Regions from separate parts of the Serratia sp. 2723 genome, predicted to be linked through region 2. Evidence: predicted binding sites of a transcription regulator. Region 2 holds the regulator's gene; each other region holds the start of a gene.
What was found. The regulator Fur, encoded in region 2, represses iron uptake genes when iron is present. The targets are predictions, from matches to a motif close to ATAATAATGAGAACNACTATCAA.
Positions count from the first base shown of each region.

Region 1 (3,569 bases), on a different contig from region 2:
CGAAGATCCCTTCGGTGCCCCCGGCCAGTCCTTCGGCCAAACGGGTATTGCGCGTGCGCTCGAATTGGACATAGTTGTTGGTGCTGACGCCACTGTCCCATGCGCCACGATAATTGACCGCATAGGTTTCACGATACATACGGTTGGTTTCTTTACCGTAGTTGCTCTGCACCAGCGCATTGGTGTTGGTGTTCTGGGTATCCCCGGCGTACAGGTTGCCCTGGCGACCATAGGCATATTGGAAATCCAAGGACTGCAGGTGGGCGAATTCCCAGCTCAGCAAGGCATCGATATTTTTGTCGACCACCCCTTCACGACCGGCAGGCAGAGTATTGGCATAGGTGCCGGTACGTTCGGACTGATGCCCCTGGTTGATATCCCAGGCGTCGGCCTGCGTTTTGCTGTAGCCACCGAACAGACGGAAGCTCAACCGATCGCTTAACGGGCCGGAAAGGCTGAAATCGGTGCGCTTGGTTGCGCCTTCATCCTTATGCTGCGGTACGTTGAAATAACCGTTCAGTGAACCGTGCAGGTCCTGGCCAGCTTTTTTGGTGATGATGTTGACCACGCCACCTGCCGCGCCGTTACCATAGCGGGCAGCCGCAGGGCCACGCAGCACTTCGATACGCTCGATCATCTCTGGTGGCACCCAGGCGGTATCACCACGGGTATCACGCTCGCCACGCCAGCCTTGGCGCACCGAGTTACGGCTGCTGGCCGGTTTGCCGTCGATCAGGATCAGGGTATTTTCTGGCCCCATGCCACGAATATCGAGTTGGCGGTTGTTGCCCCGCTGGCCGCTGGTGGAGTTACCGGTCAGGTTGACCCCCGGCATGGTACGGATCAACTCATTGATATCACGAGCGGGAGGGCGTCGTTTGATTTCTTCGGCAGTGATGGTGGAAACGCCGGGAGCTTGAAGATTTTGTTTGGCGGCGGTGACGACAATGACATCGTCAGAGGCGGATTCTTTTTTGCTTTTCTCAGGCAGCGCAGAGCTGTCTGAAGTGGTGGCCGTTTGCTCGGCATTGACTGTGACGGAAAATGCAGACGTGCCTAACCCTAACCCAATGAGTGTGGCTAAAGAATAACGAGATAACTTCCGATTCATTTTGAGGTTCCTACCTAACCACCCTTCCTGATGCGGCACTGTGTGACAACCGGTAACGGAACGGTTTGCTGTAGTTTTATTGTGTAGTCGAAAATAGTAACGAAACCCTGAGGCCAGGCTGACTGGCTGCAAGATCCCGTTCAATAATTCGGCATCCATCCCTGTTGAAGAATGCCCGCTCGATTTCGAGCTTCTATACACTATTGCAAATGCAAATAATTATCAATAGTATTCCTTTGGCCGTTTGGCATTTGGGAACCGGTGAGTCGCACGGCGTGCCTTGCCAACAACACAATGAGTGGGTGTTTTGAAAACTGAACAACAACCAGCAAGCAGTACGTTATTGGCGAGCAAGTATGCAGGGAGCCACGGTTGGTGGCTGGATATCGTTCGGCGTGGTACCCCCTTGGTGGAACCGCTGGATAATGGTCGATGGAAGGTGACGTTCTTGTGGCGCGACCCTCAGGGCGGTGAACTGACCTCGGCTTATCGGCGAGTCTGGATCCATATCAACTGCCTTACCGATCATCATCAAGCGTCGCCCCCGCAGAGCCTGCAACGGCTCACCGGATCGGACGTCTGGTATTGGCAAACCGAGCTGCAAGGCGACTGGCGCGGCAGCTACTGTTTTATCCCCTGCATGGAGGATTGTCCGTTCGAACCGCAGGGAGACAATACTCACGCCAACATGCTTTCTATTCGCCACTGGTGGCACCAGGTGTTCGCCAGCGCAACTCACGATCTGCTTAATCCTTACCGCGCCTGGCCTGGAGTCGGTGGGCACACTCTTTCTGGCCTGCATATGCCGCAGGCTCCCCAACAACCGGCCTGGCGGGACTTTGATAACTATGCCGTGACCAGCGGCCGCTGTACGCCTGCACCTCCTGCCAGACTGCAACGGCATACCTGGCATAGCCAGCGATTGGGAACCTCCCGCCACGTCTGGGTCTACTCCACCGGTGAAAGTAACCCGGTGGCGCGGCCATTGGCTATTTTGCTGGACGGCCAATTCTGGGCCAATCAGATGCCGGTCTGGGATCCGCTAATGCAACTGACGCGTGCTGGCCAACTGCCGGAGGCGGTCTACCTGCTGATCGATGTGATCGACCAGCAACACCGCGCGCGGGAGCTGACCTGCAACGATGAGTTTTGGTTGGCCCTACAGGAAGAGTTATTACCACAATTGGCCGACTGGGCACCGCATAACCGTGAGGCTGCCAACACCGTGGTCGCCGGGCAAAGCTTTGGTGGCTTGGGTTCGCTCTATGCAGGCTTGCGCTGGCCGGAATATTTTGGTGCCACCATCAGCCAATCTGGCTCGTTCTGGTGGCCACGCCGCGATATGTTGCAGTTGCCCACTGTGCCCGAGGATGCCTGCTGGTTGATCCGCCAGGTAGAGGACCGGCAGTTGGGTGAGCGCGGCAAGCTGAAGGTATTTTTAGAGGCCGGAGCGCATGAAAAGCTGGTCCACCGGGTTAATGACCGTATGGCGGCCCTGTTAAGTGAGGCCGGGCATCAGGTGCAATATCGGTTGGTAGAGGGCGGGCACGATGCGCTGTGCTGGCGCGGCGGCTTACTTGATGGCCTGCAGGCGCATTGGTCGGAGTTGGTCAACCGCCGTGCCGAATTGAAGCCGTCCGCCAACTCTCTTCATGCTTAAGGAGCAAGTAATGGAAACCTTAAACCCGTTCGATGACGAGCAGCAAATTTGCTATGTCCTGCGTAATGACGAACTGCTTTATAGCCTGTGGCCGGATTTTAGCGCTATCCCGGCAGGCTGGGTAAGCGTTTTTGGCCCAGCTTCCCGGGAACGCTGTGTTCACTGGCTGGAACAGAATTGGCAGGATATGCGGCCCGCATCACTAAGTAAGGCATGATGGAGACGCAGAAGCAAGAACCGACAACAGGAGCGAATGTCGTGTCAGAAACCTCTATTTTATCCACCGGGCAACAGGTTACCGTTGAGTTGCCATTGGTGGCCGCGCAGCCCGGTATTTGGGTTGCCGATCAAATTTCACCGTACGGCAATGCCTATGCGGTTGCCCATTATATCGAACTGAATGGTCCGCTGGATAAAGACCACCTGCTACGGGCGATCTCACAGGGCCTGGCTGAAGTGGACACCTTACGGCTACGTTTCGTTGAGCGTGATGGTGTGCCAATGCAGTATTACGACGCCACGATGCCGTTGGCTGTGGCGGAGTGGGTTGACCTGAGCGACTCGGCAGATGCAGAGGCGGCGGCCCATGCGCTGATGCAGATCGACCTTGGTGCCGAATTACGGGCGAGCAGCGGCAAGCCGCTGTATCGCCATATCCTGATGCGTCTGGCCGACGATCGCTGGTTCTGGTATCAGCGTTACCATCATCTGGTGGTCGATGGCTTCAGCTTTACCGCTATAGCTCGCCGTATCGCCAATATTTATACCCGCCTATGTCAGCATGAGCAGCCAGAGCCT
Region 1 covers NZ_JBNDIN010000021.1:59,857-63,425, forward strand. Annotated here, with positions in the region: gene ABIE29_RS22485 (TonB-dependent siderophore receptor) at 1-1,111, opposite strand, end outside; gene fes (enterochelin esterase) at 1,419-2,771, shown strand; gene ABIE29_RS22495 (MbtH family protein) at 2,782-2,988, shown strand; gene ABIE29_RS22500 (enterobactin synthase subunit F) at 2,988-3,569, shown strand, end outside.
Region 1: the regulator Fur is predicted to act here: its motif matches at 1,321-1,343, upstream of fes (enterochelin esterase).

Region 2 (3,569 bases):
CCTTGGCCAAGCCAGCGGCAGATGCAGCAGCCGAGCGTTTTGCCCTGTTGGGCATTGAGAGCCAGGAGAGCGGTTATCCGATCAAGACGGATATTAAGCCCGCTGCATTCAAAGGCGATCGGGCCGTGCCAGGTGCCTACCAACTGAAGATCGGCGAGAAAGGTGCCGAGATCGTCGGTTTCGATCAGACTGGGGTGTTCTATGGTCTGCAATCCATCCTGTCGCTAATCCCTTCGGATGGTAGCAAGAAGATCGCGACGCTGGATGCCAAAGATGCACCGCGCTTCCAATACCGCGGCATCTTCCTGGACGTGGCGCGTAACTTCCACCAAAAAGACGCCGTATTGCGCCTGCTGGATCAGATGGCAGCCTACAAGCTGAACAAATTCCACTTCCACCTGACGGATGATGAAGGTTGGCGTATTGAGATCCCTGGCCTGCCAGAGTTGACCGAAGTGGGCGGCCAGCGTTGCCATGACCTGAGTGAAACCACCTGCCTGATGCCGCAATATGGCTCTGGCCCGGCACCGCACGGTGGTTTCTTCTCCCGTCAGGACTATATCGACATCGTTAAATATGCTCAGGCGCGCCAGATTGAAGTGATCCCTGAGATCGACATGCCAGCGCACGCTCGTGCAGCGATTATTTCCATGGAAGCTCGCTACAAGAAACTGCTTGCCGAAGGGAAAGAGAAAGAGGCTAACGAGTTCCGCCTGGTGGATCCGACCGATACCTCCAATACCACCTCGGTGCAGTACTTCAACCGCCAGAGCTACCTGAACCCATGCCTGGATTCGTCCAAGAGCTTTGTGGACAAAGTGATTGGTGAAGTGGCCCAGATGCACAAAGAGGCCGGCCAACCGCTGAAAACCTGGCACTTTGGTGGGGACGAAGCGAAGAACATCCGTCTGGGTGCTGGCTATACCGACGTGAAAAAACCGGAAGCGGGCAAGGGTATCCTCGATCTGAGCAAAGAAGACAAGCCGTGGGCCAAGTCGCAGGTTTGCCAGGCCATCATCAAAGACGGCAAGGTGGCAGATATGGAACACCTGCCAAGCTACTTCGGTCTGGAAGTCAGCCAGTTGGTGAAAGCGCACGGCATTGACAGAATGCAGGCGTGGCAGGACGGCCTGAAAGATGCCAAAGACTCGAAGGCCTTTGCGACCAAGCATGTGGCGGTGAACTTCTGGGATACCCTGTACTGGGGTGGTTTCGACTCGGCTAACGACTGGGCGAACAAGGGTTATGACGTGGTGATCTCTAACCCGGACTACGTCTATATGGACTTCCCATATGAAGTCAGCCCGGACGAACACGGTTATTACTGGGGCACCCGCTTCAGCGACGAGCAGAAGATCTTCAGCTTTGCGCCGAACAACCTGCCGCAGAACGCCGAAACCTCGGTTGACCGTGACGGTAACCACTTCACCGCCAAGAGCGACAAACCATGGCCGGGCGCATATGGTCTTTCCGCACAACTGTGGAGCGAAGTCGTGCGTACCGACCAGCAGATGGAATACATGATTTACCCACGTGCAGTGTCGCTTGCAGAGCGTGCATGGCACCGCGCCAGCTGGGAGCAGGATTACAAAGCTGGCCGTGAGTACAAAGGTGGCGAAACCCACCAGGTCGATACCAAAACCCTGGACCAGGACTGGCTGCGCTTTGCTAACCTGATTGGTCAACGTGAGCTGGCCAAGATGGATAAAGCGGGCGTGAGCTATCGCCTGCCGGTTCCAGGTGCACGTATCGTCGGTGGTCAGTTGGAAGCGAATATTTCTCTGCCAGGTTTGGGGATTGAATATTCCACCGACGGCGGCAAACAGTGGCAGCGCTATGACGATAAAGCGCGCCCTGCGGTAGCGGGTGACGTGCAAATCCGTGCAATCAGCCCGGACGGCAAACGCTTCAGCCGCGCCGAACCGGTGAAAGCGTAAAATAGTGCGAGGTGAGAGCAAACTGCAATAGTGATCATTGAGTGGATATTTTTCCCCGGGCCTGTCCGGGGATTTTTTTCTCTGTCATCCGGGCATAAAAAAACCGCCATGTAGGCGGTTTTCGCGTTCTGGCGCGGGCCAGAATCAATTCTTGTCGTGCAGCGCTTCGTTCTCGCGGCAATCGCCGGTTTCACAGTGGCCGTACAGGTACAGGCTGTGGTTGGTGAGCTTGATACCGTGTTGCTTGGCGATATCGCGCTGACGCACTTCGATGGATTCGTCGCTGAACTCGATCACTTTGCCGCAGTCCAGGCAAATCAGGTGATCGTGGTGGTGTTGCTGAGTCAGTTCGAATACCGACTTGCCGCCTTCAAAATTGTGGCGTGTCACAATACCTGCGTCGTCAAACTGGTTCAGCACGCGGTATACCGTGGCCAGGCCAATTTCTTCGCCCATATCTATCAGTTTTTTGTACAGATCTTCCGCACTGACGTGATGGCATGCCGGATCCTGCAAGACTTCCAGGATTTTGAGTCGCGGAAGAGTGACTTTTAAGCCAGCCTTCTTCAATGCGGAGTTGTTATCAGTCATGCGGATTCAGTCCTGTTACTATGCTAATCAAGTTGAGGCGTTCTCGCCTATGGCATCGGTCGGCACAAAGCGTTAATCGCGTCTCATTATAGAACCGGTTGCTGCAAATAGAAACCGCCGGTTGTTAACAAACATATCTTTGCACTTTTACAGGGTAATCATGCAAAGCTTTGATGGATGGGATAAACCGATGTCTTAGTCTACCGTGGCGAGGCAGGAAGTTACAAACTTGTAGCTTCTATTGCTCTAATCCGTGATGCCGATAACAGAAGGGCGCAGTATACGGCGCCCCTACAATATGTTCAGAGCTTAGCCGACGATCTCGGCCAGGCTCAGCTCTTCACTGATTTGCTTGACCCAGGCGTCTACGCGTTCGTTGGTCAGCTCAGGTTGACGATCTTCGTCAATGGCCAGCCCGATAAAGTGATCGTCATCTGCCAGACCCTTGGAGGCTTCGAAATGGTAGCCTTTGGTTGGCCAATGGCCGACGATGGCCGCACCGCGTGGTTCAATGATGTCGCGGATGGTGCCCATCGCATCGCAGAAATATTCCGCGTAGTCTTCCTGATCGCCACAGCCAAACAGCGCTACCAGCTTGCCGTTAAAGTCGATATCTTCCAGCGTCGGGAAGAAATCATCCCAGTCGCACTGTGCTTCGCCGTAGTACCAGGTTGGGATACCGAGCAGCAGGATGTCAAACGCTGCCAGATCTTCTTTACTGCTTTTGGCGATGTCGTGGATTTCTGCCACGTCGTTGCCGAATTTTTGCTGAAGCGTCTTTTGGATCATCTTGGCAATGTTTTCGGTATTGCCAGTGTCGCTGCCAAAGAAAATGCCTACATGAGCCATAGTGAGAATAACCTTTTAATTCAAATGAATGTATTGCGTAAACGCGGCCTGAGGCGCTGCCAAGGGAAGGCTTGCTCAGCCGTAAATGCGTATCATGCCAGAAATTTGCCCTGAGGTTTTATCGCGTTTATGCGATGCCTCAGCGGAGGTGGAACCGATCTGGCGTCATCCTTAACGCCGTGCCGCGCGTGC
Region 2 covers NZ_JBNDIN010000003.1:58,074-61,642, reverse strand. Annotated here, with positions in the region: gene ABIE29_RS05170 (beta-N-acetylhexosaminidase) at 1-1,937, shown strand, start outside; gene fur (ferric iron uptake transcriptional regulator) at 2,082-2,528, opposite strand; gene fldA (flavodoxin FldA) at 2,838-3,377, opposite strand.

Region 3 (3,569 bases), on a different contig from region 2:
TACCAGATGAATAAACCCTCTATTTTGCTCGATTTTGGCCTGCTTAGGACCAACCCCGCTTTTCGTGCCGTATTCTCTGCCCGTTTTATTTCGATCCTGGCATTGGGCCTGATGGCGATAGCCATTCCGGTGCAGATCCAGGCGTTAACCGGCTCAACCCTGTTGGTTGGGCTGGCGGTAACCCTGGCGGGCAGCGGCATGTTTGCCGGTTTGCTGATGGGAGGAGTGTTGGCCGATCGCTATGAACGCCGTCGCCTGATCCTGTTTGCGCGCTCAACCTGTGGCGTGGGTTTTCTTGGCCTGTGCCTCAATGCTGCGTTGCCAGCGCCTTCACTAACGGCCATTTACCTTCTCGCGGTGTGGGACGGATTTTTTGGTGCCGTGGGCGTGACGGCGTTGCTGGCCGCGACACCGGCCATCGTTGGCCGTGAGAATATCGTGCAGGCCGGTGCCATCAGTATGCTGACCGTGCGCTTTGGGTCGATTCTGTCTCCCGCTATCGGCGGGCTGGTGATCGCCGGGGCGGGTATCAGTTGGAACTATGCGCTGGCGGCCTTGGGGACGTTGATCACCTTGATCCCGTTATTAAAATTGCCTCAGTTGCCACCGCCGCCCCAGCCTCGCGAACATCCGTTGCGGGCGCTGATCGGCGGCTTCACCTTCCTGTTCCAGAACAAGGTGATTGGCATGGTGGCGCTGATTGGTGCGCTGATGACCATGGCTAGTGCGGTGCGCGTGTTATATCCAGCTATCTCGGGCATGTGGCAGGTCACCACCCAGAGTTTGGGGATCATGTATGCGGCGGTGCCATTAGGTGCGGCGATTGGCGCATTTACCAGTGGCCGGGTGGCTCAGGTGGCACGGCCAGGCTGGATGATGTTGATAACGGCGATAGCGGCTTTCGTAGCTGTGGGGCTGTTTGGCTTGATGCCTTGGTACGGCATGGCGCTGCTATGCCTGGTGGTGTTTGGCTACCTCAGTGCGCTGAACTCGCTGCTGCAATATGGCCTGATACAAAATCTGACGCCGGACGCGTTTCTGGGCCGGATTAACGGCCTGTGGACCGCGCAGAACGTGGTGGGGGATGCGCTTGGTGCCTTGCTGCTTGGCGCGATGGGGGCATTTATGCTGCCAGCGATGAGTTCGACCAGCTTCGGTTTTGGCGCGGCGCTGCTGGCTGTGGTGCTGGCGTTTGCCATGCGCGGGCTGCGCAACGTGAGCATGGGCGGGCAGAGCGAGAAACTCCAACCCGCCACTGCGGCTACGGAGAAATAAACAGCTTTTCCAGACGCGTCAGCAAGTTGCTGGCGCTGTAATAATCCAGACGGAAGGTGTCGTTCCCCAGCGCGTAAACCCGTTTACTCTCCACTGCTGGCAGATGGGCCAGGAAACTGTTGCTCATCAGCCGCTGCACATCGCTTTCGTCGTTGGCGAATAACAGCAGTGTCTGGCCATTCAAGCCTTCAGCCAGATTTTCTCCGCCGAGTTGGATGATGTCTTTACGCGCCCCTTGGCTGGTGCTGGCGTTGAGTTTGGGCGGCAAGGTGGCCAGGGTAAATCCTAGCTGTTGCAGCAGTTGCCCTTGGGATGAGTCGGCGCTCCACAGATTGGCGTTCTTGCCATCGCTGCGAAACACCAGTGCCGTTATGGGCTGTGGTGGCAATGTCATCTGCTGTTTCAGCGTTTTCTCACGGCGATCAAACTCGCTGACGATCTTCTCCGCTTGTGCTTCATGGCCGGTCGCTACGCCAAGGATGTTGGCCAGTTCCTGCCAGCTTTTATCGTCGTAGTTCACCACCAGCACCGGAGCGATGGCTGACAGCTGATCGTACAGGCGCACCGCAGAATCGGCCCCGGTAGCGGACATCACAATCAGGTCCGGTGCCTCACCGGCGATCGCCTCGGCGTTGGGTTCACCAATATAGAGCCGTTTCACTCCGCGTTTGGCCGCAATCTCTCCCCACTGGTGGAAAAAGCCCTGCTGATCCGACAGCCTATTGTTTGGGCTGGTGGCTCCGCTGGCGATCACTGGGGCGTCGATCGCCAACAACGTACCAGTGACCGTCACGCTGGTGGAAACGATACGCTGTGGCGGTTGGTCAAGGGTGATAACGCCGTGCGAGGTTTCGATACTGCGCGGCCAGGCTTGAGTCTCGGCTTGGACCACGCTCAAAACCAGCAGGCCAAACAACGCCAGACTGAGCCGCAGGGGAATTGACATCGGTGAGATCCTTTTAATCCGAATGATTATTATTCATTGGTCTGAAACCACCAAGTTTAACCCTTAATCTAGGTTAGCAGAAGAGGTTACGTTTATTGACATGGTTAGTTCTGGCAGGTACTTTATCGCGGATGCAATACAAATGATAATCATTATTATATTGGTTATTGTTAATGAAACAAGAGGAAGTACCTATGGACGTAGCCGTTAAGGGCGCAGCGCAAAAGGACCTGCAACAGGGGGTAGATCTGGCACAGGCCGCTACAATATCCCCGACTTCAGGTTTCTTTTTTACCTCGCCTTTTCGCAGTCTGAGCACTCAAGGGTGTTTTGCCCGCATCACCTTGCCTGCGGTTGATGGTGATGACCTGCAAGGCCAATTCCAGCAGGCGATACAGCAGGCCTTTGCACAGGCCCGCAAGGCAGGCATCAAGGATCCGCTGCTGTGTGGCGCGATCCCTTTCGATACTCGTCAACCCTCGTCACTGTTTATCCCGCAACAGACGCAATGGTTCGATCGTGAAACCCTGCAGGCCAGTTTAGTGCCTGCTGCGGGGCCGATCCCTGAGATTGTCCACCAAACCGAGTTGCCAGCGCAGCCGCAGTTTATGCAGATGGTTAGCGATGCCGTACAGGCAACGAACAGTGATCAATTGGATAAGGTGGTGCTCGCCCGCTTGTTGGACATTGAAACCAGCAAGCCGGTAGACCACGAAGCGTTGATGGCGCGTATCATTGCCCAGAATCCCCACGGCTTTCATTTCCACGTGCCGCTGGCAGAGGGGGCATTGGTGGGAGCCAGCCCGGAGCTGCTGCTGCGTAAATTTGGCGACCAGTTCCATTCCAATCCTCTGGCGGGTTCGGCACGGCGCGAAAGGGATCCGCTGCGGGATCGGGCGGTCAGCGAACAACTGCTGGTTTCGGGTAAAGACCGCTATGAACACCAAATCGTAACCGAAGGCATGCGCCAGGTCTTGGCCGGGCGTTGCAGTCATTTGCATATTCCCGCAACCCCCGAACTACTCAGTACCACCACGTTGTGGCATCTTTCGACACCCATCGATGGTGAAGTGGCCGATCGGGCAGAGAATGCTCTGTCACTAGCCTGTCTGCTGCATCCGACGCCGGCATTATGCGGTACTCCAACGCTGGCAGCGCGGGATCTGATCGAACAGCTTGAGCCGTTTGACCGGCAGCTGTTTGGTGGCATCGTCGGCTGGTGCGACGCCGAGGGCAACGGAGAATGGGTCGTCACCATCCGTTGCGGCACCGTCAAGGGTAATCAGGTACGCCTGTTTGCCGGTGCCGGCATCGTGCAGGACTCTTCCCCACAGTCCGAATGGCACGA
Region 3 covers NZ_JBNDIN010000027.1:3,811-7,379, reverse strand. Annotated here, with positions in the region: gene entS (enterobactin transporter EntS) at 7-1,275, shown strand; gene fepB (Fe2+-enterobactin ABC transporter substrate-binding protein) at 1,262-2,221, opposite strand; gene ABIE29_RS23255 (isochorismate synthase) at 2,416-3,569, shown strand, end outside.
Region 3: the regulator Fur is predicted to act here: its motif matches at 2,358-2,380, upstream of ABIE29_RS23255 (isochorismate synthase).

Region 4 (3,569 bases), on a different contig from region 2:
CCAACACCGCCCACCAAATGCTCAATTGCCAGGTATCCGCCCAGCCATCGCCCATCAATCCGGCCTGAATGGCCAGCATCAGCAAGGCGGTTAATGCGAAGATCCAGGTCGAGGCGAGCAGCAGAGGGCGCAAATCGCGGGTGATTATCGGGGAGAGGCGCTGTGGCGACAGGACGGCGGTGAACAGGCTGACGCCAAACATCAGCATCACCGCCGTAAAGTGCACAAAGCGACACAGCACAAACAGGGTCGCCAGAGTCATGGCTTAGTTAACGGTAAAGCTGTACTGACCTTTGGTTTTATGACCGTCAACGGAAACAACGTGCCAGCTGACCTGGTATTTCCCCGCAGCCAGTTCACTTTCAATCGGTACATTAACCTGAGTGTTGTTGCTTGGATCCAGATCCAGCTTGCCGGTTTTAACCACGGCGTTATCTGGGCCGGTCACTTTGACACCGCTGAAGTTAGGCTCAATACCTTCGGAGAAATTCAGCGTCAGCACTTTTGGCGCGGAGCTGACGGTGGCGTCTGCCGCCGGAGTCTGTACTTTCAGGTGGGCATGCGCCAACGCCTGCTGGGAAGACAAGCCGACAAACAGTACAAAAATGGTGGAAAGCAGGTGATAGGATGAACGAATTTTAGCGATCACGGAGGAGTCCTTTATCAATTATGTAGGTGATAAGGGCCAAGACCGGTTACGCGGAGCGATGTTTCCGCAGCCTCAACCCACCACTGTGATTGCGCCACGGGTAAACAGCAGAAGGAGTGGGTAACTCACTGTTATAACTCTCTACCTCCCGGTAGCGTATCGCGTTAAATCATAACTACGGTGAATCGGCAAGTCGAGCACATCACTGATATTTTGCGATCTGGCAGCACGTATCGCTATAGCCGCTCGATAAACACAGGGCAAAAAAAACCGCGTACGGTGGAAAGTACGCGGTTTTCAGATTGATGACAAAAGCGGGTTATCAGGCCTGGCCGTTACCGCTTACTGCCTCAGCACCCATTCTCTTCAGATCTTTATCAATGAAGAACAATGCCTTGCCGCTGTTGCCTACCAGCGCCAACTTGTCCAGCACGGATTTGAACAGCTTCTCTTCTTCGTGCTGTTCCGCAACATACCATTGCAGGAAGTTGAAGGTTGAGTAGTCATGTGTGGTCATTGCCACGTGTGCCAGTTCATTGATTTGACGAGTGATCAGTTGCTCATGCTCGTAAGTCTGCTGGAAAACGTCCGCCAGTGACTCAAACTCTACCGGTGGCGCTGCAATGCTGCCGATCAGTGGCAAGGCCCCGGTATCACTGAGGTAGTCGAACAGACGCTGCATGTGCTGCATCTCTTCGCGTGAATGTTCTTTAAGGAATGCGGCAGCCCCTTCGAAGCCTTTATCGCTGCACCAGGCGCTCATTTGCAAATACAGATTGGCAGAATAGAATTCCAGATTCAGTTGCTCATTCAGTTTCGTGGTCATTGCTTGCGTTAGCATGAGGATCCCTATTATTTTTGCAGGTCATAAACTTAATTTCCTGCATTATGCCCTGATTAACACAAAATAAAAACACTTGATTTACATCCATTTATTTTAACGAAACTTATGCTTCAAATTCAATATGTTACATAAACACTTAATTTAACATTAAATTATTATGATAATCATTTTCATCTTTATGTTTACAGTAAGACGAATCATTCTTATTTAACAAAATAAACCAATAACATTACGCTTAAACATTATATCACCCTGCTTTCTGTAATGGCTCTGAGCACAAAGCCTGGAGATGATAGGGACATGTTGGCTTGAGAAGCTTGCCAAGCGCGGCACGGTAGATTACCTTCTGCGCTGAGTTGCCGTTACACAATAGAAGGAAAATATCATGGGCTACAATCTGGCAGAGCTTTCCAAAGACGAGATGGACAAGGTGAACGTAGATCTGGCCGCGTCTGGGGTGGCATTCAAGGAACGCTATAATATGCCGGTGATCCCTGAGATGGTGGAACGTGAGCAGCCAAAGCACCTGCAGGACTACTTCCGCGAGCGTGTGATGCACTATCGCGTCGAATCACACAAATTCTCTCGCCTACCTTACGAACCTAAAATGAAGTAATGGCCCCTCACCCTAACCCTCTCCCACAGGGAGAGGGAACCGATCGAGTGTGTTTGAAATTTATCGGGACTCACCTTGGATAAGGAGGTGATCGATTTTGCTAAAGTTACCGATTTACCTCCAAATGAGCCGATCGAGTGTGTTTGAAATTTATCGTGACCACCTTGGATGAGGAGGTGATCGATTTTGCTAAAGTTACCGATTTACCTCCAAACGAGCCGATCGAGTGTGTTTGAAATTTATCGGGACTCACCTTGGATAAGGAGGTGATCGATTTTGCTAAAGTTACCGATTTACCTCCAAATGAGCCGATCGAGTGTGTTTGAAATTTATCGTGACCACCTTGGATGAGGAGATGATCGATTTTGCTAAAGTTACCGATTTACCTCCAAACGAGCCGATCGAGTGTGTTTGAAATTTATCGTGACCACCTTGGATGAGGAGATAATCGATTTTGCTAAAGTTACCGATTTACCTCCAAATGAGCAGGGGCTAACAGCTCCCTCTCCCTGTGGGAGAGGGTTGGGGTGAGGGACCGGCAAAACGGTCGGTAGCCAGCATCAGCTGGTGCAAAATACCCGGTTCATCCGTTGAGTGCCCTGCCCCTTCGACAATATGCAGTTCCGCCTCTGGCCAGGCTTTGGCCAGATCCCAGGCGTTTTGTACCTGGCAGGCCATATCGTAACGGCCATGGACGATCACCGCCGGAATATGACGGATCAACGGGACGTTGCTCAGCAATTGGTCATCGCTGTCGAGAAAGCCTTGATGGCTAAAGTAGTGGTTCTCAATGCGGGCAAAGGCCAGCGCGAAATCATCTTCGCCAAAGGAGGCGGAGGCACCGCTTGGCAACAGCGTTACCGTTTCCCCTTCCCACACGCTCCACAGTTTGGCTGCCTCAAGCTGCACTTGCAGATCCGGTGACGTCAGGCGTTGACGGTAGGCAGCAATCACGTCCTTGCGTTCTTCCTCCGAAAGGATAGACAGCACCCGCTCCCATTTATCCGGGAAGAAGCGGGAAGCGCCGTCTTGGTAATACCAACTCAGTTCCTGCTTACGCAGCGTGAAGATCCCCCGCAGCACCATCTCGCTGACGCGTTGCGGATGCGTCTGTGCATAGGCCAGCGCCAGCGTGGAACCCCAGGAGCCACCAAAGACCAGCCACTGGTCCACCCCGGCCATGACACGCAGTCTTTCAAGATCGTCGACCAGGTGCCAAGTGGTGTTATTGTCCAGGCTGGCATGCGGTTTGGAACGGCCACAGCCCCGCTGATCGAACAGCAAAACCTTATAGCGCTGCGGATCGAACAGTTGGCGATGATAAGGTGCGCTACCACCGCCAGGCCCGCCGTGGATAAATACCGCAGGCTTACCGTGTGGATTGCCGCTCAGCTCCCAGTAGATCCGGTGCCCATCTCCAGTATCCAGCCAACCGCTGTCATAGGCGGCTAATGGCGGGT
Region 4 covers NZ_JBNDIN010000004.1:384,656-388,224, forward strand. Annotated here, with positions in the region: gene copD (copper homeostasis membrane protein CopD) at 1-262, opposite strand, end outside; gene yobA (CopC domain-containing protein YobA) at 266-649, opposite strand; gene ftnA (non-heme ferritin) at 972-1,490, opposite strand; gene ABIE29_RS08870 (DNA polymerase III subunit theta) at 1,879-2,109, shown strand; gene pip (prolyl aminopeptidase) at 2,602-3,569, opposite strand, start outside.
Region 4: the regulator Fur is predicted to act here: its motif matches at 1,645-1,667, upstream of ftnA (non-heme ferritin).